Regions from separate parts of the Paenibacillus sp. J31P316 genome, predicted to be linked through region 2. Evidence: predicted binding sites of a transcription regulator. Region 2 holds the regulator's gene; the other holds the start of a gene.

Region 1 (9,784 bases), on a different contig from region 2:
GAAGGCAATTACAGCGTTCTCCCTGGTTCCTTTTACGTACGAGCCTTCGTAAAGAATTATGCCGAGTCCGTTGGACTTGATGCCGAGGAAGTGCTGCGGCTATATAATAGGGAAATTCCTTCGGGCGTACCTGAGCAAGTCATTGAACCCGTGCAGCGGCCGCGCCGTGCGCAGTCGCAAACGTCCGACCGCATCAGCAGATGGGGCTTCCGGGTTTTGATTTGGTCCTTTTTGCTCCTCATCATCGTGATCGTCTATGTCTTCGCGATCAAACAGCCGAATGACGACAATGTCGATTCCGCCGACCAAGGCAAAATGACGGATCAGACGACGCCGCCGGCAACGAACCCGGATAAGGGCACGGTGAAGGACGGGGAAGGCAACTCAACGACCGACGGTGAGAACGGAACCAACGCTACGAATGGTACTGGCGGCACGAACGGAACCGGCGATGTGAATGATACGGGGCAGGATCCTCAAGATGAGGTGGAACCACCGCCTCCAACGACCACATTAACGCTCGACCATACCGTTAGAACGACGGATTTCTATAACGTAGCTCCTGGCGGCAAGCATACGCTGGAGATAAAATCGACGGGACATGCCTGGGTTGGCGTCTATCAAGGGACGAGCATTCACGGCAAAATGCTGTTGAGCAAAACCATGGAGGATGGCGTGACTGCATCGGTCGAGGCGGAAGGGCAAGTTTTCATTTCCATCGGCCGTGCCGATTTCGTGGATGTCACGATCGACGGCGTGCTCATTGACGACGGCAACAAGCAGGGTGGCTCGCGAAAGCTGCAATTGACGCCTGCCGAAGGTACTGCCGGTACGGATCCGAGCAATACGACAGGTACGGGGAATACGGCGACACAATAATTCATCGTCGGGGAATGGGCATCAGGACTGAAGCAATTCGGTCCTGGATGCCTTTTATTGTGAAGCGGGATACGTTATAATACGTGACATGTATGGGATAAGGATAAATAAAGGAGTTGCGGCACATGGCTGAACATTCATTCGACATCGTATCGAAAGTCGATATGCAGGAATTAAACAATGCAATTACGCAGGCGGAGCGCGAGATCGAAACCCGCTTTGACTTTAAAGGAACGAAGAGCAGCTTCGCGCTGGAGAAGAGCGATCTCGTTGTCGTCTCGGACGATGAGTACAAGCTCAAGAGCGTCATCGATATTTTGCAATCCAAGATGATCAAGCGCGGCGTGCCCATCAAGAACATGGAGTTCGGTAAAGTAGAAGCGGCTTCCTTGGGAACGGTTCGGCAAAAAATCAAGCTGAAGCAAGGCATCGAACAGGACAGTTCCAAAAAGATCAACGTTCTGATCCGCGACTCCAAGATTAAGGTGAAGAGTCAAATTCAAGGCGATTCGATCCGGGTTACCGGCAAGAGCCTCGATGATCTTCAAGCTGTCATGGCGCTTCTGAGAGGCGCGGATTTACAAATCGACCTGCAATTTACAAACTACAAATAAGTCCCAATACGCTGGTAGGCGTACATAGAACGAGGTCCCTTTCGCTGCGCGAGACGCGGCCGAACGGGACTTTTTCCAGTTTTGACACTGCCTAGGCCTTGTATTATACTTGGTTAGATAGCTTTTCGGAGGGGTTTGGGGGATACATCGATGACTGAAAGAGTGAAAGTTGTAACATTGGGCTGCGAGAAAAACCTCGTCGATTCCGAGATTATGTCGGGGTTGATTGATGCCAGAGGGTACCAGCTGGTGGATCAGGCTGACGACGCTACCGTAATCATTGTCAACACCTGCGGTTTTATAGATGCCGCGAAAGAAGAGTCCGTCAATACGATTTTGGATATGGCGGAATTTAAGCAAACGGGTCGTTTGAAGGCGCTTATCGTATCGGGCTGCCTGACACAGCGCTATAAGAAACAGCTCATGGACGAAATGCCCGAAATCGACGGCATTGTCGGAACGGGCGATTTTCATCACATTACGGACATTGTCGACGAAGCGCTTCGCGGTAAACGGCCTGTAAAGGTGGGTAATCCGGCTTTCGACTACGATCAGAAGCTGCCGCGCCTGGTTACGACGCCGCGTTATACGGCATACGTGAAGATCGCGGAAGGCTGCGATAATGCATGTACGTTCTGTTCGATCCCGATCATGCGGGGCAAATTCCGCAGCCGTTCGATTGAATCGATCGTTGCCGAAGTGCAGCAGCTTGCCGATCAAGGCGTCCGAGAGGTTAGTTTGATCGCGCAGGATTCCACGAATTATGGTACCGATCTGTATGATAAGTTCATGCTGCCCGAGCTGCTGAACCGTGTCAGCGAAGTGGAAGGGATTTCGTGGGTGCGCTTGCACTACGCATATCCAGGTTTCTTCTCGGACGAGCTGATTGCGACGATCGCAGCGAATCCGAAAGTATGCAACTATATCGATATGCCCTTGCAACACAGCGAAGATTCGATTTTGAAGCGCATGCGCCGTCCCGGACGTCAGCGCGACACTCGTGAGCTGGTCTCCCGCATTCGTGCAAGCATTCCAGACGTTGCACTGCGTACCTCGATCATTGTCGGTTTCCCGGGCGAAACGGAAGAGGACTTCAATCGTTTGTGCGATTTCGTTCGCGATATGAAATTCGACCGTCTTGGCGTCTTTACGTATTCCCCAGAAGAGGATACACCTGCCGTTCGTTTGCCGGACGCCGTGCCGGATGACGTGAAGGAATGGCGTTCCAATACGTTGATGGAAATTCAGCGCGAAGTATCCAAGGAATTGAGCGGCAAGCACATCGGCAAAGAGATCGATGTGTTGGTTGAACGCTACGACGGCCGAAGCGACGTCTACGTTGGCCGTTCGCCGTACGATGCACCTGAAATCGACGGCGAGGTGTTCATTTCCAACTGCAAAGCGGCGATCGGGGAAATTCAAAGGGTGCGGATTACGCATGCTTACGAATTTGATATGTCCGGGGAGGGGCTATAGTGAATTTAGCCAACCGCATCACGCTCGCACGCATCTTTTTGGTGCCCATCATTATGGTGCTGCTGCTTATTAACGTTGATTTGAAGCCGCTCACTTTCGACAGCTCGGATTTCTCGATTACGTGGAATCAGATTTTGGCCGCGATCGTATTTATCGTTGCGGCGAGCACGGACGGTCTTGACGGCTATATCGCACGCAAGAACAAAATCGTTACCAATCTCGGGAAGCTGCTGGATCCGCTGGCGGATAAGCTGCTCGTCGCTGCCGTGCTTATTTCCCTCGTGGAGATGGAGAAGCTGCATGCGTGGATCGCCATCGTGATCATCAGCCGCGAATTCGCGGTTACGGGATTACGGCAGATCGCTTTGCTGGAAGGCTCGGTCGTCGCTGCGAGCACGTGGGGAAAATGGAAGACGGCCGTGCAAATTACGATGATCATCGATTTGCTGCTGAACAATTTTCCGTTCGCGTTCCTCGACTTTCCGTTCGACCAAATCTCGATCTATGCGGCGGCGCTCATCACGGTGTACTCCGGGATCGATTATTTCGTCAAAAACAAAAACCTTATTCCGCTTACCGCATAGTACGACAGCCGGCATCACTCCTTCGCTTTTCATGGACAGAGAGTGATGCTTTGCTTTTCCCTGGCATGCCTGTCATTCATGATCGTATTCGTCTTCTATCCTTTACATAAGAAATGGAGTTGTTCAGATGCGTGCAGAAATCATAGCGGTCGGGACGGAACTGCTGCTCGGTCAGACCGTCAACACGAATGCGACTTATTTGTCGCAGGGGCTGGCAGAGCTCGGAATCGATGTTTATTTTCAAACGGTTGTCGGCGACAATGCAAGCCGCATTCGCGAGGCGATCACGTTGGCCAGAGCCCGCGCGGATTTGATCTTGTTCACGGGCGGACTAGGACCGACGATGGACGATTTGACGAAGGACGCCTTGGCTGAATTCCTGGACCGATCCATTGAAGAACATGCACCGAGCATGATCAAGATCGAAGCCATGTTTACGTCGCGTGGCATTCATATGGTGGAGAGCAACCGCAGGCAGGCGAACCTGATCGAAGGCAGCGATCCGCTGGACAACGAAGCGGGTCTTGCCGTGGGCAACGCGCTTACGGTGGAAGGGACGCATTACGTGCTGCTTCCGGGTCCTCCGCGCGAGATGAGGCCGATGTTCGACGGGCCGGCGAAGACTTGGCTGCGCGGCGTAATGAATGAGGAACGCCGTTTGTATTCGCGCCTGCTTAAGTTTGCCGGAATCGGGGAGTCCACGCTCGAGCAAGCGTTGATCGACTTGATCGAGACGCAGACCGACCCTTCCATAGCCCCCTATGCCAAAGAAGGCGAAGTAGCGATCAGGGTATCCACGAAAGCGCTCAGCGAGCTTGAAGCGAACGGAAGACTGGATGCGGCGGAGCTGCAAATCAAGGAACGCGTAGGACAGTTCCTGTACGCCCGTGAAGACATCACGCTGGAGGAAGCGGTCATCCGTCTGCTCCGGGCATCCGGACGAACGCTCGCCAGCGCAGAGAGCCTCACAGGCGGCCTGTTCGCTCAACTGATCACCCGGATTCCCGGAAGCAGCGGTGAGTTTACGGGAGGCGTCGTGACGTACACGAATTTAATGAAGCATCGCCTGCTTAGCATTCCATTGTCGCAGTTGGAAGGTACGGGCGCGCCGGGGGCTATCAGTGAATCGACGGCCGCTCTCATGGCGGAGCGGGTGCGGGAGCTGGCCGACAGTGATTTCGGCGTCTCGCTCACCGGGGTTGCAGGCCCTTCGGAGTCCGAAGGCAAGCCTGTGGGTCTTGTCTATTTCGGATTGTCAGAGAGAGGCAAGCAGACAAAGGTCTTTACGGCTAACATGAACGGCAACCGCGAAATGATTCGCGTGCGCGCCGTCAAGTCGCTGCTTTACCGACTTTGGCAAGCACTGTCGGGTCATGAAGGAATCTAGATCAGATTGCCAAATAAAGCTTGTCAACGTTTTCTCGATCGACTATAATCGACTTTATACGGAAGAACCGTGGCGAAGATTACTTTGCTGCGGTTCTTTTTTTTGTCTCTCTGTTGGCCAATAGAGAATAAGAATATATGTTCGTAAAAATGCTTGTCAAAGCTATCGAAACAAGGTATCATGAGAATATAAATTATGAGGGATGTGAGTTCGTTGGCGGATCGTAAAGCTGCGCTTGAAATGGCTCTGCGTCAAATAGAGAAGCAATTTGGTAAAGGCTCCATCATGAAACTCGGAGAATCGACACATATGCAAGTGGAAGTCGTATCCAGCGGTGCGCTTGCGTTGGATATCGCACTTGGAATCGGCGGCTTCCCACGCGGCCGCGTCATCGAAGTATACGGACCGGAATCTTCCGGTAAAACGACTGTAGCGCTGCATGCGATCGCCGAAGTACAGCGCGCAGGGGGACAAGCTGCTTTCATCGATGCTGAGCATGCGCTTGACCCATCGTATGCAAGCAAACTAGGCGTCAATATCGATGAGCTCTTGCTGTCACAGCCGGATACAGGCGAGCAAGCGCTTGAAATCGCCGAAGCGCTCGTACGCAGCGGCGCGGTCGACATCGTTGTCGTCGACTCCGTTGCAGCGCTCGTGCCTAAGGCCGAGATCGAAGGCGACATGGGCGATTCTCACGTCGGTCTTCAAGCTCGTCTGATGTCTCAAGCTCTGCGTAAACTTTCCGGTGCGATCAGCAAATCGAAGACGATCGCGATCTTCATCAACCAATTGCGTGAGAAAGTCGGCGTTATGTTCGGTAATCCGGAGACGACGCCAGGCGGCCGCGCTTTGAAATTCTATTCCTCGGTACGTCTTGACGTTCGTCGGATCGAATCGATTAAACAAGGCAATGACGTGGTCGGTAACCGGACACGGATTAAAGTCGTGAAGAATAAGGTTGCGCCTCCGTTTAAGCAGGCGGAAGTTGATATCATGTACGGCGAAGGCATTTCGAAAGAAGGCAGCATCGTTGATATCGGCGTCGAGCACGATATTATCCAGAAGAGCGGTGCCTGGTTCTCCTTTAACGGGGAGCGTCTGGGACAAGGCCGTGAGAATGCGAAGCAGTTCCTGAAGGAACGCAAAGACATTTCTGGCGTTATCGAGCAACAAATTCGCGAAGTCAGCAACGTTGCAGCCGCGGCGACAGCAGGCACTGCGTTCAGCGAGGACGAAGGTACCGAGGACGAATTGGAACTCGATATCGAATAACATCGGTTTGCATGGCATCGACTATTGCATAACGTTAAGCACCTGTGAAGGTGCTTTTCTTTTTTATAAGGGAGTTGAACAAGTTTGCTGACGATTACTAGCGTAGAACAGGATTCGAAGAAGAAGCAGCGGTATTTTTTGTATGTCAATGATGCGAAGGAACCGTTTACGGACGTGCATGAGGATCTATTAATCAAATTTCGACTGCTGAAAGGGCGGGAAATCGACGCCGAAGAATTGAAGCAAATCGTGTTGGAAGATAGTCATCATCGCGCCTACATTTTGGCGCTTGCGTATTTGGGGGCGAGACAGCGGACGGAAAAGGAAATCACCCGATACTTGTCTAAGAAAGAACTGGACGAGCGGTCGGCCCAGATAGCGATCGAACGGCTGCGGAAGGAAGGTCTCGTCAATGACCCGCAATATGCGGAGCTTTTTGCCGCACAGCGGATGCGTACGCAGCTGAAGGGGAGGCGCCTCCTGCAGCAGGAATTGCTTCAGCGCGGCATCAATCGGGATACGGCCAAGGAGGCCGCAGCGAAACTGAGTCCGGAATCGGAGACGGAGATGGCGGTTCGTGCCGCGATGAAGAAATGGCCCTCTATAAAAGGAGAAGAGCGTGAGAGAAAGCAGAAGCTGGCGGTCTTCTTGCTGCGCAGAGGCTTCCCTTCTTCGATCGTCCGAGATGCTGTGAAAGCAGCAGCCGAAGGGGAGCTGGAAGACGAAGATAGGCTGATGCTTGACAATTGATTTTCACAAAAGATAAAATGAGTTTGTATTCTTTCTTCTAGAATCGATTTTCCTTCCAAAAATTGATTCAAAACGATTATTTTCGTCAAATTAAGCATGCACGTTAAAAACCGGCTGGAAAACCAAATACTGTCCCAAGCGTTTGCTTAGGTGAACAACGAGGAGGTGAGATAATGCCAATCTGGGCAACTATCCTGATCGCTCTCGTTGTTGGTGCAATTTTCTTTGGTGTCGGTTATTTTATTCGAAAATCGATCGCCGAGGCCAAAATTTCAAGCGCCGAGCAGGCCGCTAGTCAGATCGTTGACAATGCGAGGAAAGATGCGGAAGCGCTTAAGAAAGAAACGGTTCTCGAAGCGAAAGATGAAGTCCACAAGCTCCGTACCGAGGCTGAGAGAGATATTCGCGAACGTCGCAATGAGGTACAGCGTCTTGAAAGACGACTGATTCAAAAAGAAGAGTCGTTGGATAAAAAAATAGAAGCGCTGGAACGCAAAGAAGAACAAGTAGCCAACAAAGAGAAGCGGATCGAGGAAACACAAGAGCAGATCGATTCACTCTACAAGCAGCAGCTTCATGAACTGGAACGGATTTCGAACTTGACGATGGAGGATGCGAAGCAAGTCATCCTGACCAACGTTGAACAAGAGGTTCGTCATGAAACAGCGCAAATGATCAAAGAGATCGAGTCGCAGGCGAAAGAAGAAGCGGATAAGAAAGCTCGTGATATTATCTCGCTTGCTATTCAACGCTGCGCAGCGGATCATGTGGCAGAAACGACGGTATCCGTCGTCGCGCTGCCGAACGAAGAAATGAAAGGCCGCATTATCGGCCGCGAAGGCCGCAACATCCGTGCACTGGAGACGTTGACCGGTATCGATCTCATCATCGACGATACACCGGAAGCGGTCATCTTGTCCGGTTTCGATCCTATTCGTCGCGAAATTGCCCGCACTTCCCTCGAGAAGCTCGTCGCGGATGGACGTATCCATCCTGCGCGGATCGAGGAAATGGTCGAGAAATCTCGTAAGGAAGTGGACGAGCGCATCCGTGAATACGGAGAGCAGGCGACGTATGAGGTCGGTGTACACGGTTTACACCCGGACTTGATCAAAATTCTTGGCCGTTTGAAATACCGTACCAGCTATGGACAGAATGTGCTGAAGCATTCCATGGAAGTCGCGTATTTGACCGGTCTAATGGCTGCCGAGCTGGGCGAAGACATTACGCTGGCAAGAAGAGCAGGATTACTGCACGATATCGGCAAAGCGCTTGACCACGAAGTGGAAGGGTCGCATGTCGAGATCGGCGTCGAGCTGGCGAAGAAATACAAAGAGCATCCGGTTGTCATCAACAGTATCGCTTCTCACCACGGCGACTGCGAGGCAACTTCGGTTATCGCCATGCTGGTCGGCGCAGCGGATGCATTATCGGCTGCACGTCCAGGGGCAAGAAGAGAGACACTCGAGACGTATATCAAACGCCTGGAGAAGCTGGAAGGCATTTCGGAATCGTTCGAAGGCGTCGAGAAATCTTACGCCATCCAAGCCGGACGCGAGGTTCGCGTCATGGTTCAACCGGACAAAATCGACGATACGGAAGCATTCCGCCTAGCGCGCGACATTACGAAGAAAATCGAGAGCGAGCTCGATTATCCGGGTCATATTAAAGTGACGGTCATCCGCGAGACGCGGGCCGTCGAATATGCCAAATAACAGCATAGCAATCAACACGAGAAAAGTGGCTGCTTGTCAGCCACTTTTCTCGTCTAAACAGAAAGGTTAGGAAGAGCATGAACGTATTATTCATTGGCGATATCGTAGGCAACGTGGGCCGCACGGCGGTCAAGAAAGTGCTTCCGGCACTGAAATCGAAATACAACCCGCATATCATTATCGCAAATGGCGAGAATGCCGCGGCAGGAAGAGGCATTACGTCAGCGATCGTAAAGGAACTGCTGGAAGCCGGCGTGCATGGCATTACGATGGGGAACCATACGTGGGACAACAAGGACATTTTCGAGTGGATCGACGATCAGCCGCGCATCGTTCGGCCGGCTAACTTTGCGCCGGAAGCGCCGGGTCAAGGCGCGACCGTCATCAAAGCCAATGGAAAAGAGCTGGCCATAATCAATCTGCAGGGCCGCACATTCCTGCCGCCGATCGACTGTCCATTTCGGTACGCGGATGAGCTGATCGAGCATTACCAGCAGCAAACGAAAAATATCCTCGTCGATTTTCACGCGGAAGCCACTTCGGAGAAAATTGCCATGGGCTGGCATTTGGATGGGAAAGCGTCGATCGTGCTCGGAACCCATACGCATGTGCAGACGAATGACGATCGGATTTTACCGAATGGAACAGCTTATATTACGGACGTCGGCATGGTCGGTCCGATGGATGGCGTGCTCGGAATGGAGCGGGGGCCAGTACTTCATAAGTTCTTGACCCAGCTGCCCGTACGGTTCGTGGTTGACGAAGGCAATTGGCATTTGCACGGCATATCGGTTGAAATCGACGATGCGACGGGCAAAGCGAAAAAAATTCAAAAAATCAGGCTGACGGAAACGGAATGGCTGCTCATGTAGCAGCCGTTTTTTTTATTTCCGGCCTATTCTCATTCGTACGTCGAAGCAAGTTTAGCCTATCCTCGTTTATGTCTAATAGTATCAAGGGAGAAATACATTCCGGATACGAAAGCAAAGCGCGTCGTTCATTTCTTGCTCTATGAAAATTCTTGCAATTCAGAAGATTTCGCCAACATAGCGCAAGAAAGAAGGAATTATTTGTTCTCTCTCGAATACTATCTTAATAGCGGTATTC
Region 2 (9,784 bases):
TGATGACGTAACCCTTCTGGGAGGTAATCGCTTTAATGTTGGAGACATTGACGTCGCGATCTCCCGTCATCCGACGGGAACGAACGAAGTCGCGACCCACGGACAGATACGGCCTACGTAGCGTGAAAACGCCCGCGAGCAGAATATACAGCCCGATCGTTACCCAGAACATCGTGTCGTCCGGCTTGAACTCCTTCGAAGTGACGGTTACGATCACATAGAACAGGATGAAGAGCAGCAAGAACGCTGGCATGAGATAGCTGCGGCCCTTGTATGTATCCAAGCCCTCTTTGCTGGATTTTGCTGACATTAGCGGACTTTGTCCGTGTTTTTTGCGCTGCTTGTTAATTTGCTCTTGGTTTTTCTGTACTTTACGCTGCCACGATCTTGACACGGTTGATCCCCCTTAACATTCTTCAAGCCTCTCTCTTCTTGCTCTGGTCGCCGTCAGAACGGACGCACGAACTTGGCGATAAACCGGTTTGGATATTCGCTCGGCAGTGCGCTGATATCGTTCAACGCTTGCCAGACGTCGTCCGGCATCGTCCAGCCGGTGGCACCCATATTATCTTCGTATTGCGCCAGCGTGCTGGCGCCGAAGATCGGCGACGTGATGCCCTCGCGCCGCAGCAGCCAAGCTAATGCCACTTGCGAAGGCGTCTTGTCCAATTGATCGGCCGCAGACCGCACGGCTTCGAGGATCGCGAAATTCTGCTCCGTCGCCCGAAGACCCCAAGAGCTTTCCCCTTGCTTCGCTGTCAGCCGTCCTTCCGTTGGCTCTTCGTTGGAATAGCGGCCCGTTAGGAATCCTCCGCCAAGCGGAGCCCACGGAATGATACCGACATTCTCCTCGAGGCAGAGGGACAGCATCTCGCGGTCCATTTCCCTGCTGACGAGGCTGTATTGCGGCTGAATGGATATAAAGCGTGCGTAACGGTTTCGGTCGCTGACAGCAAGCGACTTCATGAGCTGCCATGCGAAGAAATTCGAACAGCCGATATAGCGCACTTTCCCTGCCGTAATCAGATCATCCAGGGCCCGCATCGTCTCTTCGATCGGCGTTGCATGATCCCATACATGGACTTGGTAGAGGTCGATATAGTCGGTATCCAGCCGTTTCAGGCTCGCTTCGACCGCATCCATGATATGTTTGCGCGAGACGCCGCCGCTGTTCGGATGCTCGCCGGTCATGAACCGGACCTTCGTGGCAAGCACGACTTCTGAACGACGGTTCTTGATCGCTTTGCCGACGATCGTTTCCGAACGACCTTGTACATATACGTTGGCGGTATCGAGGAAGTTTCCGCCCCTGTCCAGGAAATCGTGCATCATCGTGATGGAATCCGACTCGCTCGTCGTATTGCCGAAGGTCATCGTGCCCAGGCATAGTTCCGAAACCGCAAGCCCGCTGCGGCCTAATAGCCGATATTGCATTTGGTTTCCCTCCTTGTACTTAGGTGGACAGTCTTCCTAATGCTTAATCGAGTCTCCGCCGTCCTCTTCGTCTTCCACGTACTTAATCGTATCGAGTTGGTTGCGGAAATTACGTTTGAAATTGTCCAAGTAGATGCGGCGAAGCTCGTCGCGTTCTGCCTGCTCTTCCGGGGTCAAGCCGATGGATTTATTCTTTCTGGAAAGCTCGTTGATGCGAGCGATGATTTTCTCCATTCTATTCGCGCTCCTCTCGTCATTCTGGTCAACATCACATTCTTTACTTTGACATTTTTAATTGCCCATTGTCAAGGCAAGAGCGACTCGCGCCCGCACTGGCAGGACACCCTTACGGAAAAACAAAAAAAGACCGAACGCGTTCCCGTTCGGCCTTCTGTTCCAGACATTCATATAATGAGAGAAAACATTCTAGCTGCTTAAAGGAATAATAAGCGTCTGTCCTGCCTTCAACTCGCTGGAGCTTAGGTTATTTCGCTTCTGCAAATCGAATACGATGCGTCGAATATCGTCGCCTTCCTTGCGAACGCTGCTTGCAATCTCCCACAGCGTATCGCCAGAGCCGACCGTAATAACTCGTTCGGCTTCGCTTGGTCCTGCGGGACGTTCGCCATCAGCATGTCCCGTTACTAACGATAGTCCGGCAAACAAGAGCACGAAGAGCAGAGACGCAGCTGCGATTCTGACAAGAACCCGTTCAACGGAACGTTCCTTTCTTGAACGGTCAGCCTTCCGTACTTGGGCAGAATTTCCTTTATAAGTAGTTGAGTATGAAGATATTGTTTGCATCATGATCAGCACCCCAAACGTTTGTTCTGTTTTGTGATTTCAGAATAACACGAACACCCGTTTGCAGTCAACACCTTTTAGAACGTTTGTTCGCACGAAAATACGAACCTATGTTTCTCGAACTTATGTTTGTACGAACTCCGGTTCTGTGCTATAATTTGACACAAATGAATCTTTTGGAGTGATTCCGGTGTCGAAACTTTCTAACCGCCAGCAGGCGATACTCGAATTCATCAAGTCGGAAGTTCGGGAGAAGGGCTATCCGCCATCCGTTCGCGAAATCGGCGAAGCGGTCAGCCTCGCTTCCAGTTCTACCGTACATGGCCATCTGGACCGCTTGGAGAAGAAGGGCCTGATCCGCCGCGACCCGACGAAACCGCGCGCGATCGAGATTTTGGACGGCGATAACAACGAGCTTCCCTTCCCGCTTGCGATCGCCAAGGTGCCTGTCGTCGGTAAAGTTACCGCCGGCGTTCCGATTACCGCGACGGAGAACATCGAAGAGTACTTCCCGCTCCCTGCCGATAAAGTGGGCGACCATAACGTGTTCATTCTGAGCGTTATCGGCGAGAGCATGATCGAGGCAGGCATTCATGACGGCGACTACGTCATCGTCCGCCAGCAGCAGAATGCATCAAACGGCGACATCGTCGTTGCCATGACGGAAGACGACGAAGCAACGGTCAAGACCTTCTATAAAGAGAAGGATCATATCCGTCTGCAGCCGGAGAATTCCACGATGGAGCCGATCCGCCTGCGCAACGTCAGCATTCTTGGTAAAGTCATTGGTCTTTTCCGCGACATTCACTAATTCAACCCATTTAAGGGGCAGTCACCGCTTATCCAAGCGTCTGGCTGCCCCTTTTATCGTGGTTCGACTCTTCTTCTGCCTCGTTCATCCGCTTTAGCCTGTAATCTCCCGGAACAACAAGTTGCGGTACGTAAATTTGCTGCTCGCATATTTAAAGTCGCAACTTACACCTGAGAAGCGGATCTGGATACTTTTCAATGCCGCGGTCGTTACCTTCTGTCGAATGAGAGCGCGAACGCGTGTGGTTTGATTTCCGTTGATCGCGGCTGCGAGCGCCGCCGCGTACGTTTTCGAGGATGCAAGCGCCCTATAGAACGGAAGTAGTGCTCGTGCGATCGCTTGGTGTATGGGCGTGGAGAACGTGAACTGCGTCAATCCGGGCGGAATTGTCGTTCCGTTCGAATATTGTAGCACCGGTTCCTCAAAGGCGAAATCGACGAAATAGCCGATGCCGTTAACCGAAAAGCTGTCCAGCTTAGCTGTCTTCACGACCGATTTGAACATGGCAAGCAGCGCATCCAAATCAGCCTTCCTGACCGCCTTCGACCAACGAAGCGCAAAGCTTCGATTGCCTGCAATCTTCCTATAGAAAGGGATCATGCTGGCAGCTACTCGGGAGAGTATCGATCCGCTGATCTGAAACGTCTCGGCTTTTGCCCTTACCTTCCCTGTCACATGAACCACATCCTTTCGAAAATGCCTATTGCGGCATTGTATGCAGCGAAGGACATACAAGTGCGGAATAACAAGCCTCCCTACCCTGCTACTCCTGCTACTCCTGCTCCTCCCCCATCTTCCTACTCCTCCTAATTGCGAAACATTCAGCGTGCAAAACGCAAAAAAAAGCCCTTGACGCCATCGGCGCCAAGGGCTTCTGAATACTAGTATAGGGTCAGATACTGATCGCGTTCCCACTCGTGGATCTGCGTGCGGTACATATCCCACTCGATTTCCTTCAATTCATAGAAGTGAGCCAGTGCGTGGTCGCCCAGCGCATCGCAGATGACCTGGCTGCGAAGAAGCTCGGTGAGCGCTTCCTTCAGGTCGTCCGGCAAGCTAGGGATGCCTTCGTCGATCCGCTCTTCGTCGGTCATCACGTAGATGTTCCGGTCCGTAGGAGCAGGAAGCGGCAGCTTGTTATGAATGCCATCCAAGCCTGCCTTCAACATGACGGCAAGTGCCAGGTACGGGTTAGCCGCCGGATCCGGGCTGCGCACTTCGATCCGGGTGCTAAGACCGCGGGAAGCCGGAATACGGATCATCGGACTACGGTTGCTTGCCGACCAAGCGACGTAGCAAGGTGCTTCGTAACCGGGAACAAGACGCTTGTACGAATTAACCGTTGGATTCGTGATTGCCGCGAACGAACGAGCATGGCGCAGCATGCCGGCCATATAATAGCGCGCGACTTGGCTCAAGCCAAGCTTGTCGCTCTCATCGTAGAAGGCATTAACGTTGCCGCGGAACAGCGACTGGTGACAGTGCATGCCGGAGCCGTTTACGCCGAACAGCGGTTTCGGCATGAACGATGCGTGGAGGCCATGCTGGCGCGCGATCGTTTTGACGACGAGTTTGAACGTTTGAATCTGGTCGGCCGCTTTGATGGCGTCTGCGTATTTGAAGTCGATCTCGTGCTGCCCTGGCGCCACTTCATGGTGAGATGCCTCGATCTCGAAGCCCATCTCTTCCAGCGTCAGTACGATTTCGCGGCGGCAGTTCTCGCCAAGGTCCATCGGCGCAAGGTCGAAGTAACCGCCTTGGTCGTTCAGCTCCGTTGTCGGATTGCCGTTGGCGTCTGTTTTGAACAGGAAAAATTCCGGTTCAGGACCGACGTTCATGGACGTGAAGCCCAGCTCTTCCGCTTCTTTAAGCACGCGCTTCAGAATACCGCGCGGGTCTCCGGCGAAAGGCGTTCCGTCCGGCATATAAACATCGCAAATCAAACGGGCGATGCGATCTTCCGCTACCCATGGGAATACGACCCATGTATCCAAATCCGGATAGAGGTACATATCGGATTCTTCGATCCGCACATAACCTTCGATGGACGAGCCGTCGAACATCATCTTGTTGTCGAGCGCTTTCTCAAGCTGGCTTACAGGGATTTCAACGTTCTTGATCGTGCCGAGCAAATCGGTAAATTGCAGACGAATGAACCGAACGTTTTGTTCCTGCGTGATGCGTCTGATGTCATCTTTCGTGTAGCTCACGGGATCAGCTCCTCTGGTAAAGTAGTTAAATTGGGATAAAGATAACTTGCGGTGTCATTATTTCTTGTTATAGAAACGGGACAGCTGGCCTTGAATGAGTGAGGCTTTGCCCGGTCTCTTCTCAAGAAGCTGCTGTTTCAGCAGTCGGTGGAGCTGCGCGTCCGACAATTCTCGACGTTTCACTTCGGACAGCTCACTGACGACGGTCGCGTCCTCCGATTCCTTCGTAACCGGATTCATCACTTGTTTGATACCGGCGATGTTGACGCCTTTCTCGATCAAAGACTTGATCTCTAGCAGCCTCTCCACGTCGTTGAACGAGAACAACCGCTGGTTGCCGGAAGTACGGGCAGGAACGATTAATTCATGCTGCTCGTAATAGCGGATCTGCCTTGCGGTCAAGTCGGTCAGCTTCATGACGATGCCGATCGGAAAAAGCGCCATATTTCTGCGTATTTCGTCACCCATATCGCATCAACCTTCCAGTGTCTGATATATGCTCTCATTGTAACGCCATGCCAAAAACGTGTCAAGTCGTGTGAGGTTTAATTACAATTAACTCACGATCGGCTAGCATGGCTAAAGCATTCAGAACACCGTATTTGACATGGGCATACGTAAGCCCGCCTTGCATATAAGCGATATACGGCTCCCGTATCGGAGCGTCGGCCGATAATTCCAGACTTCCGCCCTGCATGAACGTTCCCGCGGCCATAATGACGGGATGCTCGTAGCCGGGCATGTCCCACGGCTCGGGCACCACGTGGGAATCCACCGCGGAAGCACGCTGCACGCCCTGCACGAACGCGATCAGCTGATCGGCGTCTTTGAAACGAATCGCTTGGATCAGATCGGTCCGAGGCGCGTCGAAGCGCGGATTGCTCTCGAAGCCCAGCATTTCGAACATGACAGCTCCAAAGACGCTGCCCTTGAGTGCTTGTCCGACGAGATGCGGAGCTAGAAACAGCCCCTGATACATCGCGCGAAGCGTTCCCAGCGTTGCGCCCACTTCCCCGCCGATTCCCGGCGCCGTCAGCCGGTATGCCGTCAAGTTAACTGCATGCCGGGTACCGGCGACATAACCGCCCGTCGGAGCAATTCCGCCGCCGGGGTTCTTGATCAGCGAGCCGGCCATCAGATCGACGCCCACCTGCGTCGGCTCCAGCTCTTCCGTAAACTCTCCGTAGCAGTTATCCACGAAGACGTAAACGTCCGGCTTCAAAGCTTTTACCCGTTCCGTCATCTCGCCAATCTGCGCGACCGTATAAGAGGCGCGCCAGTCATAGCCGCGCGAGCGTTGAATGCCGATGACGCGCGTCCGTTCCGTGATCTTGGAGGAGACCGTATCCCAGTCGATAGAGCCGTCGGCCAAAGGCGCAACCTCGCAGTATGTAATGCCGAAGTCCTGTAATGAGCCTTTCCCGTCCCCCGGCTTCCCGATCACCTTATGAAGCGTGTCGTACGGGCGGCCTGTAATGTACATCAGCTCGTCTCCAGGACGAAGAAGGCCGAACAGCGCGCAGCTGATCGTGTGGGTGCCGGACACAAAATGCGGCCGCACGAGCGCAGCTTCTGCCCCCATGACATCGGCATAGACCAGATCGAGCACTTCTCTGCCCGTATCATTGTACCCATAACCGGTCGAGCCATTAAAATGAAAATCGCTAACCCGATGTTTTTGGAACGCATCAATAACCTTCCATTGATTGCGTTCGGCGACGCCGTCGATGGAACGAAAAACAGGGGCGGCCTGCTCCTCGGCAGCCTCCGCCCGCTCAGTCAAAGCCAACCAGTTGCTTCCTTGCCGTTTCACTGTCCGAGTCTCTCCTCATGTTCGCAGCGTGCTTAGGGGTTCAGGAGATAGTCCTCCAGCTTGTACCCGTGCACCTCGTAATCCTGTTTATTCAGCCGTACCCGCAAGACTAAGTTCTCGCCTTCTACTTCTTGTTCCAATACTTCGCCCGTCCTGTACGCAAGCGCAATCAGGTCGCCTCGATCCGCGGGCAGCGCGAATATTCGCGTATCGCCAACCAGTTTCTCCTGAATGGCTGCGCACAGACGTTCCAAATCATAGCCGTTATAGGCGCTGATCGCAAGCGTGCCCGGTCCGTTCGCCGGCACGAGCTGCGGTCCGTTCAGCCCGCAGAGATCGATTTTGTTGTAAATCATCAACTGCGGCTTGCCTGCGGCCCCCAGCTCGCCCAATATCCGCTCCACGACGGCGATTTGCTCCTCCCGCATCTCGGAGGATCCATCAATGACGTGAAGAACGAGATCCGCCTCGCAGACCTCTTCCAGCGTCGCCCTGAAGGCGGCGATCAAATCATGCGGCAGGTTCTGGATGAAGCCGACCGTGTCCGTCAGGATCACTTCCGCGCCGCCTGGAAGCTTCAGGGTCCGCGAGGTGGGATCGAGCGTGGCGAACAGCTGGTTTTCTATGTACACATCCGCTTGGGTCAGCTCGCGAAGCAGCGTGGACTTCCCCGCGTTCGTATAGCCGACCAAGGCGACCTGCTGCACGCCGGACTTCCGCCTGCGCTCGCGATGAAGCGTACGATGGCGGACGACTTCCTCCAGCGTATGCTTCAAGTCCGTAATGCGGTCGCGGATGTGTCGGCGGTCGGTTTCCAGCTTCGATTCGCCCGGACCTCTCGTCCCGATGCCCCCGCCAAGCCGGGAGAGATTCTTCCCGTGGCCGGACAGCCGAGGCAGCAGGTAGCTGAGCTGGGCCAGCTCGACCTGAATGATGCCCTCTCTAGTTTTGGCACGCTGCGCAAATATATCCAAAATGAGCTGCGTCCGGTCGATGATTTTCATATCCAGCGCTTCCTCGAGGTTGCGCACCTGCGCGCCCGACAGCTCTTGATCGAAAATCGCCGTCGTGGCTCCCAGCTCTTCCGCGGCCGCACGAAGCTCTTCGACTTTGCCTTTTCCGATAAACCACTTGGTATCGACCTTCTCCTTATTCTGCGTCAGCGACGTCAATACTTCCACGCCCGCGGTTTCCGCAAGGCTGACAAGCTCTTGCAGCGAATGCTCCGGATCTCCGGCGCCTCGCTTGATTGCTGGCGTAACCAGGCTGACGAGAATCGCTCTGTCCTGTACGTCTGTCTCCGTATCATAAGTTGTTTGCCGCATTCTGTCCTTACAGCTCCTTCAAGTCGCGCCTGTTACTTCTTCCTCAATTTCGCCCGTCATTACGACTCCCACTTTTAAGCTCCCGACATCACTTCTCCCACTTCAAATCCTCCGGCCGCACGGACATCAACTCCTGCTTCCCCGGCGAACCGGCGGGATATTGACTCATCAAACGGACCGCTTGATGGCGAAAAGCCTTCTCGATGATGTTGCGCACGTATCGCGCATTGCTGAAGGCGAACATCGACATCGTCTTCTCCTGCATCAAATGCTGGCGGAGCTTGAATATCGACTGCGGCATGAGCGTATAGTCCCGCTCCTTGGCCATCAGCTCGGCGATTTGGATCAGCTGATCGACCGAATAATCGGGAAATTCGATTTGAATCGGAAAACGCGACGGCAAGCCGGGATTCGTCATCAAGAAATGCTCGATTTCCAGCGGATAACCCGCCAGGATCAAGACGAATTGGTTGCGATGGTCCTCCATCGCCTTGACGAGCGTGTCGATCGCTTCTTTGCCGAAATCCTTCTCGCCGCCGCGCGCCAGGCTGTACGCTTCGTCCACAAAAAGCACGCCGCCGAGCGCTTTGCGCACGAGATCGCGTGTTTTCTGCGCCGTATGGCCGATATACTCGCCGACGAGGTCCGCGCGTTCTACTTCGATCATATGTCCCTTGGTCAGGACGCCCATCTTCTGAAACAGCTTCGCGACGATGCGGGCGATCGTCGTCTTGCCCGTACCGGGATTGCCCGTAAATATCATATGGTACACATGCGAGCCGCCCGATAAACCGGCATCCGATCGCATCCGGCTGATTTGCAGCAGCGCAAAAATTTCATAGACCAACTGCTTCACGTTCTCGAGTCCGACCATCGGGTCCAGCTCTCGTTGGATATCGTGGAACGGATCTCCCGGGGCCAGCGGCCTTGCCGTCTGAACCATCTCGGTTTCCAGCTGAGGAGGGGAACTGCTCGCAATCGCATAAGGCTCGCTGGTGCGAAGGACTACATTGATTTGGCGGGCCGGCCGGCCGCTGCCGCTTCCGCCCGAATTTAAGACTCGATCGTCCATATCTGCTTCATCACCTATCCTTCAATGGATCGCCTGCCTGACACGCATAATCCATTGTATTCTATTGATGACAGCCATATTAACAGATTTCAGTCGAGCTTTGCGGGGATTCAAAATGAGTCGGGAAGCCGCAGTCCGAGACGCATGAACTGCTCGTCCAGCTTCCATTTGGTGAATGCGAGCACTTCGCGCGTATAATTATAAGCGATCGGCAAAACCTTCGATTTGTAGCCAACGGTAAGCGTATTCGCCGGATAATCCAAATAATTCGCGATATCCTTGGCACGAGGCGCATGATAGGCATGCGTCACGATC

What was found. Region 2 encodes LexA, which represses DNA repair genes until DNA is damaged. Its sites were predicted from a motif close to CGAACATATGTTCG; they were not measured.
Region 1: recA (recombinase RecA) is a predicted target of LexA. The motif match lies at 5,071-5,084, and genes of this name have one in related genera.

Annotation. Positions count from the first base shown of each region.
Region 1 covers NZ_JBWDNI010000002.1:736,315-746,098, reverse strand. Annotated here, with positions in the region: gene AC0YNU_RS08715 (helix-turn-helix domain-containing protein) at 1-879, shown strand, start outside; gene AC0YNU_RS08710 (YajQ family cyclic di-GMP-binding protein) at 1,005-1,493, shown strand; gene rimO (30S ribosomal protein S12 methylthiotransferase RimO) at 1,644-2,969, shown strand; gene pgsA (CDP-diacylglycerol--glycerol-3-phosphate 3-phosphatidyltransferase) at 2,969-3,553, shown strand; gene AC0YNU_RS08695 (competence/damage-inducible protein A) at 3,681-4,940, shown strand; gene recA (recombinase RecA) at 5,154-6,212, shown strand; gene AC0YNU_RS08685 (RecX family transcriptional regulator) at 6,297-6,962, shown strand; gene rny (ribonuclease Y) at 7,136-8,677, shown strand; gene AC0YNU_RS08675 (TIGR00282 family metallophosphoesterase) at 8,755-9,549, shown strand.
Region 2 covers NZ_JBWDNI010000001.1:433,676-443,459, forward strand. Annotated here, with positions in the region: gene AC0YNU_RS01850 (hypothetical protein) at 1-394, opposite strand, end outside; gene AC0YNU_RS01855 (aldo/keto reductase) at 448-1,434, opposite strand; gene AC0YNU_RS01860 (DUF896 domain-containing protein) at 1,471-1,668, opposite strand; gene AC0YNU_RS01865 (LysM peptidoglycan-binding domain-containing protein) at 1,861-2,241, opposite strand; gene lexA (transcriptional repressor LexA) at 2,429-3,049, shown strand; gene AC0YNU_RS01875 (hypothetical protein) at 3,143-3,724, opposite strand; gene glnA (type I glutamate--ammonia ligase) at 3,931-5,259, opposite strand; gene AC0YNU_RS01885 (MerR family transcriptional regulator) at 5,317-5,727, opposite strand; gene AC0YNU_RS01890 (methionine gamma-lyase family protein) at 5,789-7,072, opposite strand; gene hflX (GTPase HflX) at 7,105-8,397, opposite strand; gene AC0YNU_RS01900 (AAA family ATPase) at 8,486-9,469, opposite strand; gene AC0YNU_RS01905 (YdcF family protein) at 9,580-9,784, opposite strand, start outside.